Regions from separate parts of the Nonomuraea helvata genome, predicted to be linked through region 1. Evidence: predicted binding sites of a transcription regulator. Region 1 holds the regulator's gene; the other holds the start of a gene.

The links. Region 1 encodes HrcA, which represses chaperone genes, less so after heat shock. Its sites were predicted from a motif close to TTGGCACTCTCNNNNNGAGAGTGCCAA; they were not measured.
Region 2: a site for HrcA is predicted at 4,950-4,976, ahead of groES (co-chaperone GroES). Genes of this name have one in related genera too.

What each region holds. Positions count from the first base shown of each region.
Region 1 covers NZ_BAAAXV010000001.1:2,234,544-2,248,754, forward strand. The annotation lists gene ABD830_RS10315 (histidine triad nucleotide-binding protein) at 1-271, opposite strand, end outside; gene ABD830_RS10320 (SigE family RNA polymerase sigma factor) at 550-1,062, shown strand; gene ABD830_RS10325 (hypothetical protein) at 1,059-1,706, shown strand; gene ABD830_RS10330 (16S rRNA (uracil(1498)-N(3))-methyltransferase) at 1,764-2,489, opposite strand; gene dnaJ (molecular chaperone DnaJ) at 2,491-3,630, opposite strand; gene hrcA (heat-inducible transcriptional repressor HrcA) at 3,642-4,655, opposite strand; gene ABD830_RS10345 (hypothetical protein) at 4,814-5,584, shown strand; gene ABD830_RS10350 (DUF3097 domain-containing protein) at 5,602-6,408, shown strand; gene ABD830_RS10355 (DUF4870 domain-containing protein) at 6,405-7,211, shown strand; gene hemW (radical SAM family heme chaperone HemW) at 7,208-8,428, opposite strand; gene ABD830_RS10365 (styrene monooxygenase/indole monooxygenase family protein) at 8,519-9,727, shown strand; gene ABD830_RS10370 (MOSC domain-containing protein) at 9,745-10,389, opposite strand; gene ABD830_RS10375 (hypothetical protein) at 10,527-11,015, shown strand; gene ABD830_RS10380 (sensor histidine kinase) at 11,015-12,298, shown strand; gene ABD830_RS10385 (response regulator transcription factor) at 12,295-12,999, shown strand; gene ABD830_RS10390 (hypothetical protein) at 13,076-13,318, opposite strand; gene ccmA (heme ABC exporter ATP-binding protein CcmA) at 13,484-14,107, shown strand; gene ABD830_RS10400 (DUF6297 family protein) at 14,107-14,211, shown strand, end outside.
Region 2 covers NZ_BAAAXV010000009.1:610,071-624,281, forward strand. The annotation lists gene ABD830_RS35355 (SigE family RNA polymerase sigma factor) at 1-113, opposite strand, end outside; gene ABD830_RS35360 (hypothetical protein) at 790-1,281, shown strand; gene ABD830_RS35365 (hypothetical protein) at 1,898-2,239, shown strand; gene groL (chaperonin GroEL) at 2,859-4,478, opposite strand; gene groES (co-chaperone GroES) at 4,549-4,860, opposite strand; gene ABD830_RS35380 (class I SAM-dependent methyltransferase) at 5,090-6,286, shown strand; gene ABD830_RS35385 (apolipoprotein A1/A4/E domain-containing protein) at 6,472-8,307, shown strand; gene ABD830_RS35390 (hypothetical protein) at 8,464-8,625, shown strand; gene tsaD (tRNA (adenosine(37)-N6)-threonylcarbamoyltransferase complex transferase subunit TsaD) at 8,704-9,735, opposite strand; gene rimI (ribosomal protein S18-alanine N-acetyltransferase) at 9,728-10,159, opposite strand; gene tsaB (tRNA (adenosine(37)-N6)-threonylcarbamoyltransferase complex dimerization subunit type 1 TsaB) at 10,171-10,815, opposite strand; gene ABD830_RS35410 (phosphotransferase) at 10,843-11,772, opposite strand; gene ABD830_RS35415 (class F sortase) at 11,805-12,341, opposite strand; gene ABD830_RS35420 (hypothetical protein) at 12,345-12,983, opposite strand; gene tsaE (tRNA (adenosine(37)-N6)-threonylcarbamoyltransferase complex ATPase subunit type 1 TsaE) at 13,194-13,652, opposite strand; gene ABD830_RS35430 (alpha/beta fold hydrolase) at 13,649-14,211, opposite strand, start outside.

The sequences.
Region 1 (14,211 bases):
CGGCCCCGGTGTTGAACACCACGCGGTATCCGCTGTCGGCCACGTGCTCCAGCACGGCCACCGAGTGGGCGGCCTTGAGCACCTCGTCGGCGAGCCCGTCGTCGGCAGTGGCGAGCGCCGCCGCGGTGGCGTGGTGCTGCTTCGGGATGATCAGCACGTGGGTGGGCGCCTGCGGGTTGACGTCACGGAACGCCAGCGTCCTGCCGGTTTCATAAACGATCTCGGCGGGAATCTCCTTGGCGACGATTTTGCAGAAGAGACAATCGCTCACCTGATCACCCTATCGAGACCGCCGGCGTACGTAACCCGTTGCCAATCGGTAATCCTCTGTGTCGTGCGAAGGAAGATCCACGCGGTTAGGGTGAGTGTGCGACACTTCAGCAAAAAAGGACGATTCAGGGTCGGGCGAGCGCCACCTGGCGAGGACACGACTGGGTAATGCACCCTAAGGAACCGGGGAAACCTCAAGAACCGGAAGAGCGTAAACCCTCTGGGAAGGCTGAGCGTCCCATTGATGTGACCACCGAAACCCTTCTGGCCGACAGGTCGATGGGGGCGGCGCCGGTCGGGTGGGATGCCGACATGGCCGTGACCGCGCTCTACAGCGCGCACTTCCGGTCGTTGGTGCGTCTCGCCGTGTTGCTGGTGCGAGACACGGCGACTGCTGAGGAAGTCGTGCAGGACGCGTTCGTCGCCATCCATGGCGCCTGGCGTAGGCTGCGTGACCCCGACAAAGCTCTCGCCTACCTCCGTCAATCCGTCGTCAACCGGTCCCGTTCGGTGCTACGTCACCGCGCGGTCGTCGAGAAGTACGCTCCCAAGGGACTGCCCGACGCCCCGAGCGCCGAGAACGGCGCGATCGGCGAACTGGAACGCTCCGCCGTCATCGAGGCGTTACGGGCCCTGCCCACCCGTCAGAGAGAAGCACTGGTTCTGCGGTACTACGGTGATCTGTCCGAAGCTGAGATCGCCCACGCGATGGGCATCAGCAAGGGCGCGGTCAAGAGCCACACCGCACGTGGCATGGCCGCACTGCGATCCGTTCTGGAGAAAATGTCATGACCCAGCCCCCCGACGAGCACGGCGATCTCCTGCGCCGTGCGCTCCGAGCGGAGGCGGATGCGGTCGTGCCCTCGCCGGACGGACTGGAGATCATCCGCGCCCGCATCGAACGGCGCGGTGTCCGTAATCTGTTCTGGTGGCGTGCGGGCGCGGCCGCCGCCAGCGCCGTCCTGGTGGCGGGAACGATCGTGATGGCCGTTCCGCAGCTGCGCACGCAGATCATCAACTCGCAACCCGTCGAGAACGACACCTCCAGGGTCCCGTCCAACTCCTCCACCACGCGCTCCCAGGAACCGCCGTCCCCGCCGTCCAGGCAGCCGACCCACGACCAGCACCCCATCGTGGTTCCCGACGTGACCAGGAGCCCGACGCCCCGGCCCTCGAAGCGGGCGGAGTCGACCAGCAGGCCGTCGCCGACCCCCACTCCGACTCCGACCGCGTGCCCGACGACCCAGACCGAGCAGGCCGACCCGCCGTCCGACTGCCCCTCGGCCTCGCCGTCCCCGTCGCCGACGCCGCCGGCGGAGGACACGCTGCAGCCCACGACGTGCCCGGTCGGTGAGTGCCCGCCCGACGACGACGTCACCGAGACCCCCGCCGACGTGACCAGCCCGTTGGTGGACGCCTCCCACACGACGCCCTGACCGTCGCCTCCAAGGGCTCTACCAGAGTCCGGTACGCAGTCGCCCCTGAGAGGGGCTCTACCAGCGTCCGGTACGCGTGAGCAGCACGGAGGCCGCCGCCACCCCCGCCGTGGACGTACGCAGCACCGTCGGCCCCAGCAGCACGGACACCGCCCTGGCCGCCCGGAACCCGGCCAGCTCCTCCTCCGAGACGCCTCCCTCGGGCCCCACGACCACCACGATGTCGCCCGACGCGGGCAGCGCCACGCCGGACAGCGGCTCGGCCGCCTCCTCGTGCAGCACCAGCCCCAGTGCAGCGCCCGCCAGCAGCTTCTCGACCCGCGCGGTGGTGGCGGGCTCCGTCACTTCGGGGAGGTGGAACCTGCGGGCCTGCTTGCCCGCCTCACGAGCGGTGGAGCGCCAGCGGTGCAGCGCCTTGGCGACCTTGTCGCCCTTCCACTGCGTGATGCTGCGCGAGGCCGCCCACGGCACGATGACGTCGACGCCCGCCTCGGTCATCATCTCGACCGCCAGCTCACCTCTGTCGCCCTTGGGCAGCCCCTGGACGACGACCAACCGCGGCTCGGGCGGCTCGACCTCGTAGCGGCGCAGCACGTCGAGCCTGAGTGAGTCCTTCAGCGCCTCGCGCACGACGCACTCGGCGACCGTACCGGCGCCGTCCGTCAGATCGACCCGCTCACCGGCCCGCAGACGGCGCACGGAGGCCGCGTGCCGTCCCTCGGGACCGGCGAGCGTCAGCTCGGGCCCGTCCAGCTCCTCGGACAGGAACACCGGGACGGTCACGTCACCTGCCGTTGAAGGCGTCGCGCAGCCGGGAGAAGAAGCCCTGCTGGCCGGGGGCGAACTTGCCCGGCGGCCGCTCCTCGCCGCGCTGCTTGGCGAACTCGCGCAGCAGCTCCTCCTGCGCCGGCTCGAGACGGGTCGGGGTCTCGACGTTGACGTGGATCAGCAGGTCGCCGCGGCCGGACTCGTTGAGCCGCTGCACGCCCCGCCCGAACATGGTGATGACCTGGCCCGACTGCGTGCCGGGGCGGACGTCGACCTCCTCGGAGCCGTCGAGCGTCTCGACCGCCAGGATGGTGCCGAGCGCGGCGGCCGTCATCGGGATCTGCACGGTGCAGTGGAGATCGTCACCGCGCCGCTCGAAGATCTCGTGAGCACGCTCGACGATCTCCAGGAACAGGTCTCCGGGCGGGCCGCCGCCGGGGCCGACCTCGCCCTCGCCGGCGAGCTGGATGTGGGTGCCGTCCTCGACGCCCGCGGGGATGCGGACCTTGATCGTACGGCGGGTGCGCACCCGGCCGTCGCCGGAGCACTCCTGGCAGGGGTGGCGGATGATGGTGCCGAACCCGCCGCACTGCGGGCACGGCCGCGAGGTCATGACCTGGCCGAGGAACGACCGGGTGACCTGGGAGATCTCGCCGCGCCCGCTGCACATGTCGCAGGTGTCGGGATGCGTGCCTGGCGCCGCGCCCGCCCCGTGGCAGACCTCGCAGAGCACGGCCGTGTCGACGACCAGCTCGCGGGTGGTGCCGAACGCCGTCTCGCGCAGGTCCAGCTCGACCCGGATGGTGGCGTTGCGCCCCCTGCGGGCACGCGAACGCGGCCCCCTGGCGCCCGCCGCGGTGCCGAAGAAGGCGTCCATGATGTCGCTGAACGGGAAGCCCGCTCCGAAGCCACCGGCGCCCGCGCCTGCTCCCGCTCCGCCGAACGGGTCGCCACCCAGGTCGTACATCTGGCGCTTGTTCGGGTCGGACAGCACCTCGTAGGCCTGCGTGATCTCCTTGAACCGCTCCTGGGTCTCAGGATCAGGGTTCACGTCGGGATGCAGCTCGCGGGCCAGGCGGCGGTACGCCTTCTTGATCTCGTCCTGACTGGCGTCACGGCGCACCCCGAGGGTGGCGTAGTAGTCGCTGTTTGCCACTTATCGACCTCTTATGATGCAGCCAGGATCTGGCTGACGTAGCGTGCCACCGCGCGCACGGCGCCCATCGTAACTGGGTAGTCCATCCTCGTCGGTCCCAGCACGCCGAGCCGGGCCAGTTGGTTGTCGCCAGAACCGTATCCGGTCGCGACGATGGATGTCCCCCGCAGGTAGGGGTTCTCGGAGCCGATGCGCACGGTGAGCGCGGACGGGGTGTCGTTGGAAGTCTCGCCCAGCAGCCGCATGAGCACGACGTGCTCCTCCAGCGCCTCGAGCACGTCACGCAGGCCGGTCGCGAAGTCGGCGCCCGCGAGGTTCGCCGCGCCGGCGAACACGATCTTCTCGTCGTACCGCTCGACCAGCGTCTCCAGCAGCACCGACAGGATCGTGGCCGCCGCGGGCCGGTCTTCGGCGGGCAGCCGCTCGGGCAGGTCGGCGACCAGCTCGGGCACGTTGCTCAGGCCGCAGCCGTCGAGGGAGGCGTTGAACACCGCGCGCAGGTGGGCGACGCGGGTGTCATCCACGTCCTCGGGCAGCTCGATCACCCGCTGCTCGACGCGGCCGGTGTTGGTGATCAGCACGAGCATGACCCGCCGCTCGTTGAGCGGCACCAGCTCGACGTGCCTGACCGTCGAACGCGTCAGCGTCGGGTACTGCACGACCGCCACCTGCCTGGTCAGCTGCGCGAGCAGCCGGACCGTGCGGGTGACCACGTCGTCGAGGTCGACCGCGCCCGCGAGGAACGTCTCGATCGCCCTGCGCTCGGCCGCCGACAGCGGCTTGACCTGCGAGAGCCGGTCGACGAACAGGCGGTAGCCCTTGTCCGTCGGCACGCGGCCCGCGCTGGTGTGCGGCTGGGTGATGTAACCCTCCTCCTCCAGCGCGGCCATGTCGTTCCTGACCGTCGCGGGGGAGACCTTCAGGTTGTGGCGCTCGGCGAGCGCCTTGGAGCCCACCGGTTCGTTGGTGGACACGTAGTCTTCGACAATGGCGCGGAGCACCGCCAGCTTCCGATCGTCGAGCACGTGCTCACCTCCTGCCTCTGCCATTTGAGGAACGCAACCATCTAGCACTCTGAGTTCCTGAGTGCCAAGTGTACGGCTCTCGCCCACAAGGTGCGATAACAGCAGGTCGCAACCTGGCTCCTAGCTTCTTACAAGGGGCAAGTACCACACTTGCCGGCATGAGCGACAATTCACCCCCTCCGCCGTACGGCCCGCAGCCCGGCTCCCAGCCGGGTTACGGCCCCCAGCCCGGTTCCCAGCCGGGCCACGGGCAGCCTCCGCCGCAGTACGGGCCTGCGCCGCAGTACGGCCCGCCACCGCAGTACAGCCCACCGCCCCACTACGGCCCACCTCCTCAGTACGGACAATACGGCCAACAACCCCAATTTCCCCCTCGAATCGACTCGAAAGCCATCAAGCCGCGCCTGTGGTGGATCGGGCTCGTCTGGGGCGTCTTCGTCGTGTGCGCGATCGCCGGTGTCGTGGTGTTCTCCACGGGCCTGGTGAGCAGCGTGAGCGACATAGCCCCGAGCAGGACGTTCGCGGCCGGCGAAAGCGTGACGATCCCGGTCGACCCGGCAGACCGGCCCGCGGTCTACCTCTCCAGCGACACGCAGGTCAACTACGTGTGCGAGATCTCCGGCCAGGCCAAGCTCGCCAAGACCACGGGCAGGCAGACGGTCACGTCCGGATCCGTCACCTGGGTGGAGCTCTTCGTGATCAACGCCCCGTCCAAGGGCGACTACCAGCTCACCTGCACCACCCAGGAGCAGGCCGACGTGCGTTACGGCGTGGGCCGTCCACTGGCCTCGGCCGCGGGCGGGATCGCCGGCGGTGTGGCCGCGCTCCTCCTGATCCCGGGCGCGGGGCTGCTCGTCGCCGTCATCGGCACGATCGTCGTCCTGGTCCGCCGCAGCGGCGCGCGCAAGCGCCTTGCGGTCACCGGGTGATTTGCTACGGTCCCCGTGTGTACGAGGGCGATGTGCTGGCGGGAAATTGGCGGCGGCCGGGGAAGGGCAAGATCCCCAAAGTGCCCGCCGAGCTGGACCTCGTCGTGGAGGACGCCGACAGCGGCTTCTGCGGCGCGGTGGTGGCCTGCGACAAGGAGGCCGTGACGCTCGAAGACCGGTTCGGCAAACGCCGGCTGTTCCCGCTCGCGCCCGCCGCGTTCCTGCTGGAGGGCAGGCCCGTGACGCTGGTACGCCCGGCGGCGGCCCCCGCCGCCCCCAGGCGCAGCGCGTCCGGCTCGATCGCCGTGGAGGGGCTGCGGGCGAGAGTCGCGAGGGAGAGCCGGATCTACGTGGAGGGCGTGCACGACGCCGCCCTGGTGGAGAAGATCTGGGGCCATGACCTGCGGGTCGAGGGGGTCGTGGTCGAATACCTGGAAGGCGTGGACCACCTGCCAGCCATCGTGGCCGAGTTCGGCCCGGAGCCGCGGCGCCGGCTGGGGGTGCTGGTGGACCATCTCGTGCCCGGGTCCAAGGAGAGCAGGATCGCGGCCGAGATCACCTCGCCGGACGTGCTCGTCGTGGGGCATCCGTTCGTCGACATCTGGGAGGCGGTCAAGCCGTCCGTGCTGCGCATCCCGGCCTGGCCCGCCGTCCCGCGCGGGGTGCCGTGGAAAGAGGGCGTGATCGCCGCCCTGGGCTGGCGCATGGAGCCCGCGGAGGCGTGGCGGCGGATCCTCGGCGCCGTCTCCACGTACGCAGACCTGGAGCCGGAACTCCTCGGCCGGGTCGAGGAACTGATCGACTTCGTTACGGAGGCATCATGAGCCAGGACCCGCCGCAGCCGGCGCCGGACGACGACGCCACCCGCTTCGTCCCACCGTCTGACATCCCGCCCAGCCAGGGCTCCGGCCCTCAGCAGCCGGCCTACGGACAGCAGCCCGGCTCCGAGCTCGGCTACGGTCAGCAGCCCGGATCCCAGCCCGGGTACGGGCAGCAACCCGGATCCCAGCCCGGGTACGGGCAGCAACCCGGATCCCAGCCCGGGTACGGGCAGCAACCCGGATCCCAGCCCGGCTATGGACAACCGAACTACGGACAGCCTGGCTACGGCGGGCAGCCGGGTTACGGGCAGCCCGGTTATGGCCAGCCCGGATACGGTCAGCCCGGCTACGGCCAGCCTGGTTATGGCCAGCAGCCCCCGAGCTACGCCCCTCCCCCGCCCGGTTACGGCCCGCCGCCGCAGCCCGGCTACGGATATGCCGTGCCCCCGGGAGAGCCGTACGTCCCCGGCAGGTTCGGCCCCCGCCCGGGCACCGACGACACCACCATGGCGATGCTCTCGCACCTGCTCGGCCTGCTGGTCTCGTGGATCGGCCCGCTGATCATCTACCTGATGAAGAAGGACGAGTCCCCCTACGTCAGGGATCAGGCGGCGGAGGCGCTCAACTTCCAGATCACGATGTTCATCGGCTACGTCATCGCCTTCGTCCTGGCGTTCGTCTTCATCGGCCTGCTCCTGCTGCCGGTCATCTGGGTGCTGTCCCTGATCTTCCACATCCTGGCCGCCATAGCCACCAACCGGGGCGAGAGGTACCGCTACCCGTTCTCCATCCGCATGATCACCTAGACCAGCAGATCCCTGACGAGGGCGTCGGCCAGCAGCCGCCCCTGGAGCGTGAGCACCATCAGGCCCGACCTGAACGGCCCGGGCTCCAGCAGCCCGCGGGCCAGGGCGCTCGCCACGGCCGGGCGTGCGGCGGGCGCCACCTCGGCCAGCGGGTAGCCGGACGACAGCCGCAGCTCCAGCATCAGCCGCTCGGCCGCCCGGTCGTCGTCGCCGAGCACCTCGCGCGCGTGGGCGGGCGAGGCGCCGGCGGCCAGGCGCTGGGCGTAGGCGGCCGGATGCTTGACGTTCCACCAGCGGGTGCCGCCGACGTGGCTGTGGGCGCCGGGCCCGGCGGCCCACCAGTCGCCGCCGGTCCAGTAGAGCAGGTTGTGGCGACAGCGCGCCTGCTCGGAGGTGGCCCAGTTGGAGACCTCGTACCAGCCGAACCCGGCCTGCGACAGCAGCTCGTCGGCGATCTGGTAGCGGTCGGCGGCCACGTCGTCGTCGGGCATGGGCAGCTCGCCGCGCCTGATCCTGACCGCCAGCCTGGTGCCCTCCTCGACGATCAGCGAGTACGCCGACACGTGGTCGGGCCCGGCCTCGATCGCGGCGGCCAGCGAGGCCCGCCAGTCGTCGTCGGACTCGCCGGGTGTGCTGTAGATGAGGTCGAGGTTGACGTGCTCGAACCCGGCCTGCCTGGCCTCCCGTACGGCCGCCGCCGCCCTGCCGGGGGTGTGCCGGCGGTCGAGCACCTGGAGCACGTGCTCGCGTGCGCTCTGCATGCCGAAGCTGACCCGGTTGAAGCCGCCCCGGCGGAGCTTGTCGAGGTAGGCGGGGTCCACGGACTCGGGGTTGGCCTCGGTGGTCACCTCGGCCCCCGGCCGCAGCCCGAACTCCGAGTCAATCGCGGCCAGGATCCTGGACAGGTCTTCCGGAGGCAGCAGCGTGGGCGTGCCGCCGCCGAAGAACACCGTCTCCACCGGCAGGTCGGCCGCGCCCAGGACGCGGCGCGCGAGGCGGATCTCCTCGACGACCGTGTCCGCGTAGTCCCGTTGCGAGGCGCCGGGGCCCAGCTCGGCGGCGGTGTAGGTGTTGAAGTCGCAGTAGCCGCAGCGGGTCACGCAGAACGGCACGTGCACGTAGAAGCCGAACGGCCGCTCGCCGAGGCCCTTCAGGGCGCTGTCGGGCAGCTCGCCCGTGGTGGGCGCGGGATCGCCGTCAGGCAGGGTGGATGGCACGCTTCCAGTTTGCCGGGTTCACCGGAGTGCTATCGAACGGCGACTCCCACGGTGTCCACTGGTGCCGTACCGGCTGGAAGGGGTCCTCTCATGGCAGGCATCGGGATCGTGGGCGCCGGCGTCTCCGGCCTGACCCTCGCGCTGCGCCTGCAGCAGCTCGGCATCGACGCCACGCTCTACGTCGAGGCCGACGCCGATGCCCTGCGCTCGGGGCGCCTGCCCAACACGGTGAGCAGGATGGGACACACCCTGGCGCGGGAGCGGGAGCTGGGCATCGGGCACTACCGGGATCCAGGGTGCCTGATGGGCTCCGCCAGGCTCTCGATCAAGGGGGATCCGCCGCTGGAGTTCGTCGGCAGGATCTCCGAGCCGTTCCACGCGGTCGACTTCCGGCTGCTGCTGCCCGCGTACCTGGACGATTTCACCGGCCGGGGCGGCGAGGTCGTCGTCACCGGCACGCCACCCGACGCGGCGCAGGTGGCCCGCTGGTCGCGGGAGCACGAGCTGATGGTGGTGGCGGCCGGGCGGCGCTCGGTGGCGGAGCTGTTCCCGCGCGACGCGGCGCGCTCGCCGTTCGACCGGCCGCAGCGCGTCCTCACGGCCGGGCTGTACGGCGGTCTCGACCTCGGCCCGATGTTCAGCTACAACATCTCGCCCGGGTGCGGAGAGATCCTCCGCATGCCGATGATGACCAGGCACGGCGTGGCCTCCGCAGTCCTGGTCGAGGCGGTCCCCGGCGGGCCGCTGGAGCCGATCTCCCGCCTGCCCGCCGCCGAGGTCGCCGGAGAGCTGGCGAGGCTGCTCCCCGGACACGCGCCGCGGCTGGCCGAGCGGGCGGACCCCGGTCTGGAGCTGCTGGGCGAGCACGACCTGCTGCGGGGCGCGGTCACGCCGGTCGTGCGGCAGGCGGTGGCGGAGCTGCCCGGCGGCCGGATAGCGCTGGCCGTCGGCGACGCCTGGATCACCAACGACCCGCTGACGGGCCAGGGCGCCAACCTGGGCTCGGCCTGCGCCTGGATCGCTGCCGACGCCATCGCGGCGGGCGGCCCGTACGGCACCGCCTTCGGCCACGCCACGGCCGAGCGGATGTGGGAGGTGGCGGCACCGGTCACACACTGGACCAACGCGTTCCTGCGTCCGCCGGCCGAGCACGTCCTGACCCTGCTGCTGGCCGCCGCGAGCAGGCAGGACGTGGCGGACCTGGTCCTGGAGCTGTTCTCGGACCCGGCGTACGCGTGGGCGGTGTTCTCGAGCCCGGAGGAGGTGGCGCGGATCGTCGACCGCCCGCCGGGTCCGTGAGCCGGGCATGAACCACGTCAGTCCGGCGGCGCGGGCATCCGGCCGAGCACGCGCTCCGCCATGCGGTCCCACTCGGCGTCATGCCCGGGAACCGCCAGAACACGGCGGAGCGCGTCCGCGTCCCCGTGGCGGGCGCGGAACCAGTCGCCCACCGTGATCCCCGCCTCAGGCCGCGAGACGATCTCCACCGGGTCTCCCTCGCCCAGCTCACCGAGCTCGACCACCCGCAGGTACGCCCCGGGCCGCCCCACTGCCGTGAACCGCTTGACCCACCCGGGCTCGTCCATCCAGTTGCGGAACACCACACACGGGATCCTCGGCCCGCTCACCTCCAGCACGGCAGTGCCCACCCGCCACCGCTCGCCGATCAGGGCGCCGGTGACGTCGATGCCGGACGTGGTGAGGTTCTCCCCGAACCGCCCGTCACGCACCTCGCGCCCGAGCTCACGCTCCCACCAGTCGTAGTCCTCCCTGGCATACGCGTAGACAGCGTGGTCGAGCGAGCCGTGGGCCTCCTTGTCGGCCCGTTCGTCACCGGCGAGCCCGTTGGCCAGCACCTTCACCCGGTGCGTGACCCGCTGCTTGTCGATCGCGGTACGCCCCAGGTTCCCCGCCCACTCAGCCTCGACCGTTTTGCCCACATTTACCGAGAGAACGCGCATATCCGGACGGTAACCCGCACCCCTCCGAAGAGCGAGCCCTTTTCCCCTCACCTCGGCCTCCACCCCAGGGTGGAGATCCGCGTTCTCAACCCTCGGGCCGATCCGCTACGCCCCCTCCCATCCCTACGGTCAAACCCGTGGATTACATGCCGATCTCCTTCCTCATCCCCCTCGTCGCGCTCTTCGTCGTCTACCGCCAGATGAAGACCCGCCCCACAGCCAAGCGGGGCCTGCTCTACACCGCCGCCGTCATGAGCGTCGTCGGCGTCGTCACGGGCGGGCTCATCGACGCCCGGCACCTCGCGCTCAGCATCGGCCTGCTTCTGGTGGAGGCCGTCATCGCCGTCGCACTCGGCGTGTGGCGTGCGACGACCGTACGGGTATGGCTGGACGAGTCCGGCACCGCCTGGTCGAAGGCCACGGGTTGGACCCTGCTGGCGTGGCTGGTGTCGATCGCGGTCCGCGTCGGCCTCTACTTCGCCGGCCAGGCCCTCGGCCTCACCTCCTCCCCCACCGGGATCCTGCTGTTCGTCGGTCTCACCATCGGCGCCCAGGCGTACCTCGTCGCTCAGCGCGGACGTGCCCTCTCCAGCGCGGGCAGGCGACCCGGTACCGTCGTGAGGTGATGCGTGAGCCGTCCCGAATCGTCCCCACCGCACTGCGGCTGGGGACGATCGCGCTGTTGGCCGGGGCCCAGATGAGAGCGACCCCCGCCCCTGGCCTGACCGGCACCTCACTTGCGATCACCCTCATGAGCGTCGCGCTGGCCGTCGCCCTGCTCACCGTCCTGCTCCTGGCGATCCGCCGCCCCGAACGTCCGGTGGCACGGGGGCACACGGTCAACGCGCTGGCCGCTCTTCGACGATCGCGCCTCCACGACCTGCCGCTGTGGAACGCGTTGCGGCGGCCGCATCGGCCCGCGAGCCCGCCCTCGGACCCGCACAACCGCCTGCCGGGAGCGGACGGCGACCACCCACCATCAGACGAACGCCGCCCCCTTCTCGTCTTCGGCGTGCCTGTCGCGCTGATCGCCCTCGGCCTGGCCGTGGTCCTCTCCATCGCCCTCGGCACCCTGACCCAGGGCGGTGGTGCGGCGATCGCATCCCTGCTCATCTGTGTGAGCCTGGCCGTGACCCGGTTCCCCTTGCGCCAGGCGCTGCCCATCGGCGTGCTGGTCGTCGTGGGGCTGGTCGTAGCGGGTTGGATCGCCGGCAACCCTGCCCAGGACCTCCCTCTCATCCTCAGCAACTGCCTGATCTTCCTGCTCTCGTACGCGGCCAAGCAGCGCAGGGCCACCAGAGCCGCCCAGGCACGTGAGGCCGTACTCGCGGAACGCGCCAGGATCGCCAGGGAGATCCACGACATCCTCGCCCACTCCCTCTCCGCCCAGCTCGTCCACCTGGAGGGCGCCAAGCTGCTGCTCCGCGCGGAGCGGAGCGCCGAGGCGCTCGAACGCGTCACCCACGCCCGCGACCTGGCCAAGTCGGGGCTCGAGGAGGCCAGGCGCGCGGTGGCGGCACTGCGCGAGGATCCGCCCGCGCTCCCCGTGGCGCTGCGCACGCTCGCGGAGGACTTCGAGAGCACCACGCGCCAGCCCTGCACGCTCCGCGTCTCGGGACCTGAACGCCGCCTGCCGCCGGAAACGGAGCTCGCCCTGGTCCGGACCGCCCAGGAAGCCCTCACGAACGTACGCCGCCACGCCCCCGGCAGCCCGGCCACGGTCGAGCTCGAGTTCGGCCCGCCCTGGTGCGAGCTGCGCGTCACCAACCCGGCCTCCGCCGAAAAGGGCTCCCCCGGAGGGGGCTACGGCCTCGTGGGCATGCGCGAACGCGCCGAACTACTGGGCGGAACGCTGTCGGCAGGCGAACACGACGGCGGCTTCCTCGTCCACCTGAAGGTGCCGTCATGACCAGGGTGATCGTGGTCGACGACCAGGCCGTGGTGCGTGAGGGCCTGGTGCTGCTGCTCGGCCTGCTGCCCGAGATCGAGGTCGTCGGCGCGGCGGGCGACGGCGAGGCGGCGCTCCGGCTGGTCGAGGAGCAGCGGCCCGACGTGGTGCTGATGGACCTGCGCATGCCTCGCATGGACGGCGTGGAGGCCACCGGGCGCATCCGCTCGGCGTACCCGGACACCCAGGTCGTGGTCCTCACCACGTACTCCGACGACGCGTCCGTCTTCGCCGCGCTGAAAGCCGGTGCGCGCGGCTTCCTCACCAAGGACGCCGACTCCGACGACATCGCCAGAGCCGTCGCCACGGTGATGCGCGGCGACGCCCAACTCGACCCCACCGTCCAACGCCGCCTCCTGGACACCATGTCGACATCTCCCCCCCAACCCGCCACGATCCCCATCCCTCCTGCCGAAACCAGCACCCCGGCGCCCAGCCCGACGGCTCCGGGCGCGCTGCCTCACGGGCTGACCCGGCGCGAGGGCGAGGTGCTGGCCCTCATCGCCGACGGCCTCTCGAACGCCGAGATCGCCTCCCGCCTTCACGTCACGGAGGCCACCGTCAAGACCCACATCAACAACCTCTTCGCCAAGGCGCACCTGCGGGACCGGGCGCAGGCGGTCACCTACGCGTTCCGGCACGGCATGGCACGCCCGCACTGAGCCGCCTCCCCGCTGCACGAAGACCCCCGTCACGGGGAGGCCGCAACCACGAGGAGACCGCGGCGACGGGACCGGCTCAGCCCGCGTTGAGCTGGGACTCGCCATCGAACCCGGCCAGCTGTAACAACGTCTCCAACGCCGCCTGCCTGGTCTCCTCGACCGAGTCGCCCCGCTCGCCGAAACACTCCGCCGCCACGTCGAGCAGCGCCGTCACCACGACCGCATCGGGATAGGGCACATCGACGAGCACCGTGCCGTCGTCCTCCTCCTGCTCCGAAGCCAGGTGGAGTCGCAGCAGCCGTCGAGTCTCCTCAGCCACGGCGACCCCCAACACGGCGGCACGCTCAAAGCGCTCAGAAGCAATCACGTCACCCTCCAGTCGCACTGGTGTTCGGAACAGAAAAATAGGCGACGGCACCGACAGAAAATCCCCCGATGATCGCCCGCCCGCGCCACCGACCACGCCAGTGGCTACTCTCGAACGGTGTACGACTCGATCATCAACGTTCGCAAGCTCACGGTCGAACTGGGCGGCAACCCCGTGCTGCGAGGCATGGAGCTGACCGTCTCCACGGGCGAGATCGTGGCCGTGGTCGGCCCGAACGGCTCCGGCAAGTCGACCCTGCTGCGCTGCCTGGCCGGGCTCCAGCCCGCCGCCTCGGGTGAGGTGCGGGTGTTCGGGAAGGCGCCCGCCGACGATGCCGCATTCTGGCGCGAGGTCGCGCTGCTGGGCGACGAGCCTGCCTGGTATCCGGGGCTCACCGCCCGGGAGCACCTGGAGCTGATGGGCGCCGTGCATGCCCGGCCGCGCATGACGGCCGAGGCGGCGCTGGAGGAGTTCGCGCTGGTGGAGCGGGCCGACTCGGCGCCGCTGAACCTGTCCACCGGCCAGCGCCAGCGCCTCGCCCTAGCCGCCACACTGCTCAGACCCAGCACGTTGCTGCTGCTGGACGAGCCGGAACGCGGGCTGGACGCCGATTTCCGGGCCCGGCTGGCCGACCTGCTCGGCGCATACGCGGCTGCGGGCGGCACGGTGGTCATGGCCACGCACGACCAAGGCCTGGCCGCCCGTGCCCGCCAGGTCTCGCCGTCAGGGGTGGTCGCGTGATGAGCGGAGCCGAGGCAAGCGTGCAGTCGGTGCGGGCGTACGTCCGCTCGCGCGGCCGGACCCCGCGCGGCCTCCTCGACCGGTACGTCTCCGGCTTCGGCCTG
Region 2 (14,211 bases), on a different contig from region 1:
CTCTGCAGCAGGTCCTCGGCCTGGTGGGCGTCTCCCGTGAGTAGGTACGCCGTGCGCATCAGCGCTTGCTGATGCGCGGCGACGAACTCACGGAAGCTGTCATTGGGATCCAAGACGACTCCTCTCGACCGTTACCGACGCCGGAGAGGAGTGGAAAGGTTCGATCCGCGCTAGAAAGGGTGCCGGTAAGGACCACTGTCACGAGTGGTCGACAACGTCAAGCCGATTGTCACTGTCTCTTGCTCTCCTGCGAGCCTTCCACGTGTCGACGACGCGTGAATTCGGCCGTCGTTGGCACCACGTGCCGCTGCCCGCCCAAGTGGGCTTGCGGCAATAGGGCACATGCCATCGCGAGGCTTCTTGAGCTTACGGCCGGGTACTCGGTTCCTGAACTCAAGCCCTGGAAGCGCCCTCTGCTGGTCTCTTCCCTCCGGTTCGCGCCCAAAGAGCCTTCAGAATGCACGAACTCACGGGGGATCATGCCTGGGCAGCACAGAGACGCCTCAGCTACACAATTCTTTTAGAGCCTGCCGACAAAGGGCTATCCACCTCCTCCGCCGGCATCGGCGGCCTCTCCGGTCGAATGAAAATTTCACCCATCACGCCGGCATTACGGCTCCGCAGGAGCGACCCTCGACCTGGTGGCACGCCTGGCCTGCCCTCGCGAGAGCCGCCGGTGCAAGTTATCGCCGAGCCGAATCAGTGGCTCTCGATCGTCTCTCTGGACGCCTGGAGGCCCCCCACAATAGTCTCCGTGCGCGCCCCGCCGACATCACGAAAGAGATGAGGTTGGAATTGACACCTTCCAAAGCACGTCGTGCGGCCAGCTCTTTCGCCATCGCCATCGCAACCGTCGCGGCAATCCTGGTGCCCGTCACTCCCGCGCACGCCGCCTACGGCCCAGACCAGTCCGTGTCCGTCACAGTGACCTCGAACGCCGGACCGCCGATCATGCTCGCCCAGCTGACCGGCACGCTGGCGTTCGACGACGGGAACACGAAGTTCAGGTACACGCTCCGGCTGTGCTGGGGCACCGGGTCGTACCCCAAGCCGAACTTCTACGTCTCCGTCAACGGCAGCACCGTCTTCTATCCGACCCAGACGGGCACGGCAGCCGCTCCCCCCGGATGCCAGCTGTCCCTATTCCTCTACGACGGTGAATACACCCACTCCGCCACCGTCACGAACGTCACCTTGTACGTGACGGGCGGCTGGTTCTATCCAGGCCAAACTTACAACAGCCGCACCAAATCCGTGACCTACGACAACCCCTACAACTGAGCCGTCCGAAAGCCGCGACCACACCGCCACCCGGCGTACGCGGCTGGGACACAACCCCGTCCGCGCAGGACGGTAACCGAAAGTGCGCTCGCGCGCTGGACCACTTCTGGGCAGGCACCGTGCAGCCTCGCTGAGGCAGCATGCGCAGACAGCGTGCCGCGGGGCGGCCACCTGCTTCCGGCGGCCAGTCCCGTCAGGACGGCGGGGCCGCAGACGCGGCGAGCCCTCCGCGGTGCAGGGCGGCGGTCGGCGCTGTGGGCGGGGCTGCGGCCCACACCCCAGCCCAGGCCGCCCGCGCGCTGGCCGCCGCGCTGATCGCGATCGCCGCCGATCGGCCGCCCGCTGCGGCGGCGCAACCGCGACAACGAGACCGGACGCGACCCCGCTTCGGGAGAGACCACGACCGGCGATTGCCCGCGCGCCTGCGCTTTCGACGTGCCCGGCAGGCCGTGCCCGCACCGGATCGGTGAAACTTTCAGCCGATCGGACGCCGCATCGTGGGTGAATGCGGGGGCGATCAACCGAATCTGGCGTGGCCGCGCTTACGGATCTACGTTGACGTCGCGGCGCGCCAGGCGCCGCGACCCCCCTACGTCCGACGAAATGGAGAGGCCAGATGGAATCTCGCACAGGCCGCCGCAGGAGAGCGCTCCTTTGGCGCGTATCGGCCGCGTCCCTTGTCACGGTGACGGCGCTCGGTCTCGGCGCCGTGACAGCCGACGCCGCCACCGATCAGTCCGCCATGTCCTACACGGTTCCGCGTTCGGCGAGCGCGGTGGGGCAGGGCCGAACCTCGGACGTGGCCAAGCACAACGGCGCGCAGGAGGCCGGGGCGGCGGTGCTGGCGGCGGGTGGCGACTGCACGAACTGGTCGCAGAGCGATCGCGCTCTCTTCATTGCGCCGGACAGCTCCTGGTGGGTCTACGAAGTGACCGTCTCGGCCCTCTGCGTGCACTGACCCGTCGGACGGGCGAGAGCGGCTCTGGCGGCCATACCGCCGCCCGCGTCGGCTTCGAGCCGAACGCGGCTGCACCGATCATGCGGAACCAGAACATCGTCCACCTGGTCACCCCATCACCGGCTGGTACCAGACGGTCCCCGTCGCACTGTAACCGGCCACGTAACTCACGAAGGGCGTCCTCCGCGGGAGCGACACCCTTCGCCTTGGATCAGCAAGATCTTTCTCACCGCCAATGGCTGTTCCCACCAGGGGGCAGACCAAGCACATGGATCTCGTACGGCTGATGGCTGACGCGCTCCAGGGCGGCCGCGACCTGCCTCTTAGTTCGAAAACCACCGATGACACCGAACTAAAGTGAACGCCGGCCGCCTCCTCCGCGGCCAACCAGGCCGTGGTGCTCCCGCTCTCGGCGGCGAGCCGGGGAGTTCGGGTCGCGGCCCGCTTACTGGGCGGCGGTCTGCCTGCTGCCGTCGTCGGTGTACGTGGCGACGCTACGCGACCTGGGCTGGTGAGCGGCACCAGTCGTCAAAGGGCAGGGCGGGAACCGGTCGCCATAAATGCCGCACGGCCCGCACCCCCTGAAAGGTGCGGGCCGTGACGAGCGGAAGGGGACGGATCAGTGGCCGTGGCCGTGACCGTGGCCCTGGCCGGCGGCCGGAGCCTCCTCCTCGGGCTTGTCCACCACGAGCGCCTCGGTCGTGAGCAGCATGCCCGCGATCGACGCCGCGTTCTGCACGGCGGAGCGCGTGACCTTCACCGGGTCGATGACACCCTGCGCGATCAGGTCGCCGTACTCGCCGGTCGCGGCGTTGAGGCCGTGGCCGGCCTCCAGCTCGGCGACCTTGTGGGTGACCACGTAGCCCTCGAGACCGGCGTTCTCGGCGATCCAGCGGGCCGGCTCGACCAGGGCGCGGCGGACGACGCCGACACCCGTGGCCTCGTCGCCCGTCAGGCCGAGGTCGTCGAGAGTCTTGGAGACGTGGATCAGCGCGGAGCCACCGCCGGAGACGATGCCCTCCTCGATCGCGGCGCGGGTCGCGGAGATCGCGTCCTCGAGGCGGTGCTTCTTCTCCTTCAGCTCCACCTCGGTGGCGGCGCCGACACGCAGCACGCACACACCGCCGGCGAGCTTGGCCAGGCGCTCCTGCAGCTTCTCGCGGTCCCAGTCGGAGTCGGACTGCTCGATGGCGAGCCTGATCTCCTTGACGCGGTCCTCGATGGCCTGCGCGTCACCGGCGCCGTCGACGATGGTGGTGTTGTCCTTCGTCACGACGACGCGGCGGGCCTGGCCGAGCACCTCGAGACCGACGTGCTCCAGCTTGAGGCCGACCTCCTCGCTGACGACCTGGCCGCCGGTGAGGATGGCCATGTCCTGCAGCATCGCCTTGCGGCGGTCGCCGAAGCCGGGGGCCTTGACCGCCACGGAGGTGAACGTGCCGCGGATCTTGTTGGTGACCAGGACGGCCAGGGCCTCGCCCTCGACGTCCTCGGCGACCACGAGCAGCGGCTTCTTCGTCTGGGCGATCTTCTCCAGCAGCGGCAGGAAGTCCGCGATGGAGGAGATCTTGCCCTGGGTGAGCAGGATGTAGGCGTCCTCGAGGACGGACTCCATCCGCTCGGGGTCGGTCACCATGTACTGCGACACGTAGCCCTTGTCGAACTGCATGCCCTCGGTGAACTCGAGCTCCATGCCCATGGCGTTGGACTCTTCGACGGTGAGCACACCGTCCTTGCCCACCTTGTCGAACGCCTCGGCGATCAGGTCGCCGATCTGCGCGTCCTGAGCGGAGATCGTCGCAACGTTGGCGATCTCCTTCTTGTCCTCGACCGCGCGGGCGCTGGCGAGCAGCTTGTCGCTGATCTCCTTGGCGGCCTTGTCGATGCCGCGCTTGAGCGACAGCGGCGAGGCGCCGGCGGCCACGTTGCGCAGGCCCTCGCGGACCATGGCCTGGGCCAGGACGGTCGCGGTGGTGGTGCCGTCACCCGCGATGTCGTTGGTCTTGGTGGCAACTTCCTTGGCGAGCTGGGCGCCGAGGTTCTCGTAGCGCTCCTCCAGCTCGATCTCACGAGCGATGGTGACGCCGTCGTTCGTGATCGTCGGTGCACCGAACTTCTTGTCGATGACGACGTTGCGGCCACGCGGGCCGAGGGTTACCTTCACGGCGTCCGCGAGGGCGTTGACACCGCGCTCAAGCGCGCGGCGGGCACCCTCGTCGAACTCCAGGATCTTCGCCATGCTGAAAGTCCTCTCCTAGCGTCGAAAGCCCCGGCCGCCCTCAAGAGCGCCCGGGGCCCGACACACCGGCTTACTTCTCGATGATCGCGAGAACATCGCGGGCGGAGAGCACGAGGTACTCCTCGCCGCCGTACTTGACCTCGGTGCCGCCGTACTTGCTGTAGAGGACGATGTCGCCCTCAGAGACGTCGAGCGGAATCCGCTTGTCGCCGTCCTCATCCCAGTTGCCCGGGCCCACCGCGAGGACCTTGCCCTCCTGCGGCTTCTCCTTGGCGGTGTCCGGGATGACCAGGCCGGAAGCGGTGGTCTGCTCAGCCTCAAGCGGCTGGACCACGATGCGGTCGCCGAGCGGCTTAACGGGAACCTTAGTGGCGGTCGTCACGATCGGACCTCCCCTTCAGATTTGAATGATCTAGAAGAGGCGACCAGCTGGGCCTGCCGTCGCGGGTGTCAGACCTGCCTCGTCGCACGTTGGCACTCTCAAGGGGAGAGTGCCAACAGGAAACATATGCAAGAGGGGCTTGACAGTCAACACGAACGCGTCTGCTGAGAGCGATCAGCACCCCAACTGCTCTTTCCCACAGTACGCCCGCGGCCCAACCTGCTCGGGCATGGCACTAACGTCGGGTGATGTGGACCTCGACGCCTTCAGGGAGCTGCTGACCCCCCGCGGACAGCGGGCCCTCGCGGAGGCCGGGGAGCTGGTGGGGGCCGATCCGGTCGTCGCCGCCACAAAGCTGCGCAAGACGTACGACGCCGTCCTCACCTCCGCCGCGCTGACCCAGGCCGGGCTGAGGGAGCGCGCCAGGGCCAAGTTCGGCGAGGACGCCGCGCGGATGTACTTCACGCCGCACGGCCTGGAGCAGTCCACCCGGGCGGAGGTCGCCGAGCACCGCGCCCGCCGCCTGACCGGATCATGGCCGGGTACGCCCAGCGTGGTAGACGCCTGTTGCGGCATCGGCGGCGACTTCCTCGCGCTGGCCCGCGCCGGCTGCACCGTGACCGCCGTGGACACCGACCCGCTGACCGCCGCCGTGGCCGGGGCCAACGCCGAGGCGCTCGGGCTGGGCGACAGGGTGACGGTGTCCGTGGCGGACGCGGCCGAGATCAGGCCGGAGGAGTACGACGTACTGTTCGCCGACCCGGCCAGGCGGACGAGCAGGGGCAGGACGTTCGACCCCATGGCCTACTCGCCGCCCTGGCCGGTGGTGCTCGACCTGGTCTCCAGGGCCTCCCGCGCGTGCGTCAAGGTCGCCCCGGGCATCCCGTACGAGTTCATCCCGGACGGCGCCGACGCCGAGTGGGTGTCGTACAAGGGCGAGGTCAAGGAGGCCGCGCTCTGGACCGGCCTCCAGGAGGCGACGCGGCGCGCCACCCTGCTGCCCGGCGGGCACACGCTGACAGCCACAGGAGTCGAGGCCCACGTCGGCCCGGTCGGCAGGTACGTCTACGAGCCGGACGGCGCGGCCATCCGGGCGCACCTCGTGGGCGAGGTGGCCGAAATCGTGGGCGGACGCCTGCTCGACCCGTTGATCGCCTACATCACCGGGGACGAACCGATCGACACCCCATGGGCGGCCAGATATGAAATTTCAGACGTCATCCCGTTCTCACTGAAAAGGCTGCGAGCGCTACTCCGCGAGCGGCAAATCGGGAATGTCACCATAAAAAAGCGTGGCTCCGCCGTCGACATCGAACGCCTCAGATCGGACCTACGGCTGAATGGCGAAAAGTCCGCGGTAATAATCCTTACCAGGATCATTGATAAGCCATCAGTCATCATCTGCGATGCTACCCCACCTGCATAAACCGGGCATTCTTCCGTTACGCACGATCTTTCAATTCGCCGCTTCCTGACCTTGATCGAAGGACTAAGGTGGGCGGGCGGGAGTTCTCCCCCTGATGCGGTTACCCGTGTTCTCGCTTCCATCTGCAAATCGGACCTATCCCCACCGCTGCGCGGCAGACCGTCGGCGAGCCAAAGGAGCTTTCGGTGGACCATTCCAACCACACCACCCTTCTCCAGGCAGGAGGCCAATCCGGCATCTCGGAGAGGATGCGGGATCTGCTCGCGCGTGCCGCGCAGGATCACGTGTACGAGCAGCGCACACAGGGGGCAGTGCTGGACGAGATCCGCCAGCGACTCGAAGGCATGGAGTGGCTTCTGCGGGAGGTGCGCGAGCGCGAGCTCGGCGGCCTCAGCGGCACGCTGCATGCGGTCAGCGGGCGGCTCGACGACCTCGCCGCCAAGCCGCCGATGTGGGCGGAGGGGCTGGCCCAGCACGTGGAGGCGGTGCGCGACCACGTGGACGCCGTCGGGGAGAAGGTGGGCCACGTGGACGCCCACGTCGCCCCCGTGGCCGAGCTGCCGAACCTCTGGGCCGACCTGGGCACGGTGGGCGACAGCGTGGAGGAAGCCCTCAACCGCCTGCAATCGGTGCTCGACACCACTGATGGCATCACAAGGGGAATGTCCGACTTCGCCACCAAGCTGGCCACCCTCAACTCCAGCATGGAGGCCGCCGCCAGCCGCTTCACCCGGCTCGACAAGTCGATGGCCGAGCTGACCACCCGTACCGACCGGGTGGAGGTCGTGGTCGGCGACCTGTCCGAGCAGCTGACGGTCCGGCTGAACGAGCAGGACGAGCATCTCACCACGCGCCTGGACGAAACCGATCAGCGCCTGAGCACGAGACTCGACGAGACGGACCAGCGCCTGACAGCCCGGTTCGACCAGACCGACCAGCAGCTCACGGCCCGGTTCGACCAGACCGACCAGCAGTTCACCGCGCGACTCGACCAGACCGACGAGCGGCTCACCGCCCGCATGGACGAGACCGACCAGCGCCTGGCCACCAGCCTTGTCGAGGCGGACGAGCGGCTCGCCGGCCGCCTCAAGGAGTCCGACGATCGCCTCTCCAGCCTCCTGTCCGACGTCGAGCTGCGCCTCGCCACCAGGCTCGACGAGGCCGACCAGCACCTCGCGGTCCAGCTCGGCGAGAGCGAGCAGCGCCTGAGCGCCAGGCTCAGCGGCGTGGACTCCCGGCTCGACCGGGTGGAGGGCAAGCTCTTGGGCCTCGACTCCAGGCTCACCGGGTTCGACAGCCGGCTGGAGTCCGCCGATGAGTGCCTGGCCGACATCGACACGAGGCTCGACGGGATCGACGGCAGGATGGGCGGGGTCGACAAACGGCTCACGTCCGTGGACAGCCAGCTCGGCGGGGTCGACAAGCGGCTCGGCACGGTGGACGGCCATCTGGGCCGCCACGACGACCGGTTCGACGCCCTCGACGTACGCATCGACGCCCGCTTCACCGCGCTCGACGAGCGCCTGGTGACGACCGACCAGCGGCTCAACGAGACGGCCACCCGCAACGAGGGCCGCTTCAACAAGCTCGACACCCAGATCGACGCCATCGACGAGCGCCTGATCGAGGCCGAGGAGCACCTGAGCAGCCGCTTCGACGGCATCGACACCCGCATGAACGGCTTGGCCGCCCGTGCCGAGCAGACCGGCGCGCACCTGGAGACCTTCGACGACCGCATCGAGGCCGTCAGCGAGCGCATGGGACAGCTCCCGGCCACCCTGGCCAGCCAGGGCGAGCTGCTCCAGACGCACGCGGGAGATCAGGCGGAACGCCTCGCCGCCGCCACGGACGCCCTCACGGAGCTCGTCACCTCCCGCCCCGACCGCGACCAGCTCGCCGAGACGGTCACCGGCATCGTCCAGCCCGCGGCCGACGACCTCACCAAGCGCCTGGGCGCCCTGGAGGAGACCATGCTGGCCCTGGCCGAGGCTCTTCTGCGCCCGAGCCGGTCCAAGGACTGAGGCAGGCCCACGGAAGCGGGGCGCGCCGCGCTCCGCCTCCGTGGGGTGCCCCGTTACGCGCCCGCGGCTGCCGCGCACGGCAACGGCAACGGCGTCGGCGTCGACACGCCGCGGCGCCCCAGAACAACGCCCACGCGCCACCGGCGCGTTCGGCGAATGGCGCTGCGCTCTGTGCCGGCTGCGGGGCTGCACGACGCCGCCTCCGCCGCCGTGGCCGCGCTCGAGCGAGGACGCTGGCCGTCCCGCGCCCGGCTCCGGCTGGACAACGGCAGGGCCGGGCGTGAGCCCGCCTGGACCCGCGTACGGGGCCCAATATGAGCTCCCCTGGGCAGCGGCAGGGCCCAGAGTGAGCTCGCCTGGCCCCCGCCTACCCGAGTCCGAGTGTGCGGAAAAGACTCAGACGTGAACCGTCGTGATCGGCAGCGACGAGTCGGCGGGGATCTCCAGGGTCGAAGGCGAGATCCCTGCCGCGACCAAGTTGGAGCCCAGGGCGGCGACCATCGCGCCGTTGTCGGTGCACAGCCCCGGACGGGGCACCCGCAGGCGTACACCGGCCGCGTCGCACCGCTCCTGGGCCAGCGCGCGCAGCCGCGAGTTGGCCGCCACGCCGCCCCCGATCAGCAGGTCGTGCACGTCGTACTTCCGGCACGCCTGCAGCGCCTTGCGGGTCAGCACGTCGACCACGGCCTCCTGGAACGAGGCGGCCACGTCGGGCACGTGGACGGACTGCCCTGACGCCTCCCGTGCCTCGACCCAGCGGGCCACGGCCGTCTTCAGGCCGGAGAAGGAGAAGTCGAGCGTGCCGTCGTCGATCTTGCCGCGCGGGAACGTGATGGCCGTGCCCGAGCCGTCGCGGGCGGACCTGTCGATGTGCGGACCGCCGGGGAACGGCAGCCCCAGCACCCGGGCCACCTTGTCGAACGCCTCACCGGCCGCGTCGTCGACCGTCGAGCCGAGCGAGATCACGTCCTGGGCCACGTCGGGCACGAGCAGCAGCGACGAGTGGCCGCCCGACACCAGCAGGGCGATGCACGGCTTGGGCAGCGGCCCGTGCTCGAGCTGGTCGACGGCGACGTGGGCGGCCAGGTGGTTGACGCCGTAGAGCGGGACGCCGAGCCCGAGCGCGTACGACTTGGCCGCGGCCACCCCCACCAGCAGCGCACCCGCCAGCCCCGGGCCGGCGGTGACGGCGATGGCGTCGATGTCGGAGAACCTCAGGCCCGCCGCGGCCAGCGCGGCCTCGACGGTCGGCGTCATGGCCTCCAGGTGTGCGCGCGAGGCCACCTCGGGCACCACGCCGCCGAAGCGGGCGTGCTCCTCCATGCTGGAGGCGATGGTGTTGGCCAGCAGGGTGTGGCCTCTGACGATGCCGATGCCGGTCTCGTCGCAGGAGGTCTCGATGCCCAGGACCAAGGGTGCGTCAGTCACCAAGCTTCCTTCTCATCATGATCGCGTCGGTGCCGTCGTCGTAGTAGCGGCGGCGGGTGCCGATCTCCTCGAACCCGTAATGCCGGTAGACCGCCTGCGCCTGCGGGTTGTCGGCGCGTACCTCCAGGAAGACCTCGCGGGCCCCCCTGCGGCCCGCCTCGGCCAGCAGCTCGGTCAGCATCGCGCCACCGATGCCCGTGCCCCGGTGCTGCTCCAGCACCGCGATGGTCTGCACATCGGCCTGGTCGGCCGCGGCGGCGAGCCCGGCGTACGCGACGATCTCGCCGTCCACGAGCACCACCACGTAGTGGCGTGAGCGCGGCATGTCGGCCAGCTCGCCGCGCATCATGCCCTCGCTCCACGCGTCGAGCGGGAACGTGGTCCGTTCGATCGCCATGACCGCCGGCAGGTCCGCCTCGGTCATCTGCCTGAGTCTCACGCCGTCACCTTCTTGGGAGCCCCGGGCACCACGGCGTCGGGCCTGCGCAGGTAGATCGGGCGCGGCGGGCCGAGCGGCGTGCCCTCGGCGAGGCGCTCGGCCGCCAGCGCGGCCAGGGCTCCCGCGTAGGGGTAGGGCGGCGCGTCGTTCTTCCCGAGGACCTCGGCGTAGAGCGCGGCGCCCGCGCCCACCACCGGCAGCCCCTCCACCGGCACGTCGGCGGGCCGGTCGACGAAGGGCCCGTCGAGTCTGGTGCGCAGGTCCGCGTAGCGCGCCCAGAACACCTCTTTGCGCCGAGCGTCGGTGGCCACCAGGAACGGCTCGGACAGCCCGCTGCCGTACGCGACCGCGTCGAGCGTGCAGATGCCGTACGCGGGAACGCCCAGCGTGGTGGCGAGCCCCTGCGCGGTCATCAGTCCGACGCGCAGCCCGGTGTAGGGGCCGGGGCCGCTGCCGGCCACGATGGCGGTCACGTCGCGCAGCGCCACGCCCGCCTCGCGCACGACGCGCTCGACGGTGGGCACGAGCAGCTCGCCGTGGCGCCGGGCGTCGATCGTCGTGTGCTCGGAGAGCACTCGATCGCCGTCGTGGAGCGCGGCGGTGACGGCGGGTGTCGCGGTATCAAAGGCCAGGACCAGCACGGCTGTCTAGCCTACCCGCCGAACGGGTCAGACCCAGCCCGTACGGAATTTCAGCCAGTCGAGCGCGACCACTCCCTGGGCACGCTGGAACGCCCTGACCGTCGGAAGCCCCGGCGGGTCGGGCAGGCGGCAGTGATGCACGAAATAGCCGGTGATCGCGGCCACCACCGCGGTCACCGCGGGATCGGGGTCGTCGAACAGCTCGTGCGGCGCGGGTCCGCCCTGCATGCCCACCGAGGGCAACATGCACAACCGGTCCAACCACGAGGCGCCCACGCAGGCCCACGGCCAGTCCACGAAGTAGACCCGCTCCTCGGTGAGCAGGATGTTGTCGGCCCGCACGTCGGCGTGGACCAAGGTGTCCCCCGCCGCCGCCTTGGTCCACCCGGACTCCAGCTCGGCCAGCTCGGCGAGGTGCCGCACCGCCCACGGGTCGAGCCCCTCGGTGTCCTCCTCCAGCAGGTCGCGCCAGCCGTGGAACGACGAGCCGAACATCTCGCCGACCGGCGGCGCGTCGATCGGGGCCGGGGTGAGCACGGCCGACATCTCGTCGACGGCCTCCAGCACCCGGTCGAGCTGGTCACGCCGCCACGGCATCGCGGGGTGCGCACCCTCGACGTCCTCGAAGACCAGCACGACCCAGCCCTCCAGCTCAAAGCCGGTCAGCAGCCTGGGGGCGGGCGCGGACTCCGGGAGAGCGGCGGCGATCTCGAGCTCGGCGCGGTAGAGGCGGACGGAGTCGGGGTTCGGCTCCGGGCCGACGGCCTTGACGAAGGCACGTCTGCCGTTCTCCGTGCGGAGCCGTACCGCGGCCGCCGGGGAGAAGCCTCCTGACTGGGTGACCGCCTCGGCCACACGCCCTCCGAGGAACTCCTCCACGGCCGCGCGCACCGGCGGGTGCACCTCGTGCCAGGGCACCCGTACGCCGGCCGCGGGCGGGTTCGTATCTGTGCTCATGCCTCCATGGTCTCGGTAGGCACAAGTGTTTTTCAGGCGCGGGAGGCGTACACGATGATGTTGTCCAGGTACTCGCCCTTGGCATAGTCGAACTTGCCGCCGCAGGTGACCAGCTTGAGCCCGTCCTCGACGTACACGCGCCTGGTGGGGAAGCTGTCCTTGTGCACCTGCTCGATCGCTTCGACCTTGAAGCTCACGACCTTGCCGTCACTGCGCTCGACCTTGACGGTCTCGCCCTTGCGTAGCTGCCTGAGCCGGTAGAACACGGCGGGGGCCGTCTTGGTGTCGACGTGCCCGATGATCACCGAGGCGCCCTTCTCGCCGGGCACGGCGCTGCCGGAGTACCACCCGGCCACCTTCGGCTTCTCGTACGGCGGCAGCTCGACCTCGCCGTCCTTGGACAGGCCGAGCTTCATCAGCGGCGCCTCGACGTCGATCGCGGGGATGTCGATGCTCTCGGGCACGACAGCGGCGGCAGGGGTGGTGTTCGTCTGCATGCTCTTGCCGAACGCGACCAGCACCAGGCCCGTGACGGCACCCGCGAGCACCACCCGTCCAGGGCGGGCCATCGACTATGCCCGGCTGCGACGCTTGACCGCCACGCCGATGCCCACTGCCAGCGCCAGGCCGATGAGCACGCCCGCCGGGCCGATGGGGACCGAGGAGTCGTCGCTGAGGTCCATGCCGTACGTGCCGCCGCCGCCCGCCTTGGGGGCCTTGCTCGGCACGGTGGACGACTCGGGCTCGGCCGCACCGACCCTGAGCGTGGCCCGGCCCATGTCGTTGGTGCCGTCACACTTGACGTCGACCCGGTAGGAGCCGCGCCGGACCGTTCCCGAGACCTGCGCCTCGCCGCGGACCCAGGGCGAGCCGCCGGAGGACGCACCCGTGGCGGTGGGGGTGGCCGACGCCGCGGGGACCGGGTTGAGCACGACGCCGTTGATGAACGCCTTGGACGTCGCGGTGCCGGTGTGCGCGGGGCCGCCGGTCGGGACGGGGCAGTTGGCCAGGATCCAGACCTTGGACGTCTCGCCTGCGGTGACGCGGTCGGGGTTGAGCTGGACCGAGATGGTCTGCCTGGTGACGGTGGCGGTCGGGCTGGGGCTGCTCGTCACGGTGCCGGTCGGCGTGCCTGTGCCGCTGGCCGTGGGGGTGGGCGTGCTTGTCGGATTGGTTTCGGCGGAGGCCGCGCAGCCGGTCAGACCGACCATGACGATGGCTCCCGCGTAAGCGACTCGCCTGATCCCGAGCACCGGCCGCACCCCACTTTGCCGTCCTGCTACCCAGCATCCACCAGAATTATGGATGTCGCCCCTCCTGATACCCAGAAAATCTGGGCCAATCCCTGACCAACGATCATGTTTTATGTCGCCGGCCTGGTACGTCAAGGGTGCCAGGGTCACCGAGAATTGACGGGACTTTTACTCTTCCGGCGGCTCAGACGGCGTGTCGGCCCACCTGGGGCCCACGCCGCGCAGGGTCACGAGGCGGACCTCCTCGCCTGCCTCGCGGTCGATGTGGATCTCCAGCCGGTCCTCGGCCAGGCCCTCGACCAGCCCCTCGCCCCACTCGACGACGGTGACGGACTCTTCCAGCGAGGCGTCCAGGTCGAGGTCGTCCACCTCGAGGTCGCCGCCCAGCCGGTACGCGTCCACGTGCACGAGCGGCGGCCCCTGGCGCAGCGAAGGATGCACCCTGGCGATCACGAACGTGGGCGACGTGATCGGGCCGCGTACCTTGAGCCCTTCGGCGATGCCCTGCACGAGCGTGGTCTTGCCCGCGCCGAGCGGGCCCGACAGGATGACCAGGTCTCCCGCGCGCAGCCGCGCGGCCAGCCGGGCGCCGTACGCGCGCATGTCCTCTGTGGTCGGGAGCCTCACTGCAGTTCCACCCTCTTCACCAGGTCGCGCAGCGCGTCGTTGACCACGCCCGGCCGCTCCAGCTGGATCAGATGCGACGTGTCGGGCACCTCGGTGAGCTGCGCCTTCGGCAGCGCGGCCGCGATGGCCCTGCTGTGGTCCGGCGGGGTCAGCCAGTCACGGTCGCCCACCAGGATCGCGGTGGGCACCGGGTCGAGGACGTGGAGCGCGGAGAGCTTGTCGTGGTTCATCAGCGCGGGATAGAAATCGGCGACCACCTCGGTCGGGGTCGCCCTGATCATGGACTCGGCGAAGTCCACCACGGTCGGGCTGACGTTCTTGGAGTCGCCGAAGCCCATGTAGCGGGTGATCAGGAACGCGATGTCGCTGCCCACGCTCCGGGTGCGGTCGACCAGCGCGCCGCGCCGGCCCAGCATCGAGACCGTGGTGGGCGCGACCTTGTGCACCGCCTTGGACAGCATCGCGGGCAGGCCCAGCGTGAGCTCGGCCAGCTTGCCCGCCGAGGTCGAGATGAGCGCCACACCGCGGATCTTCTCCTCGAACAGGCCGGGATGGCGAT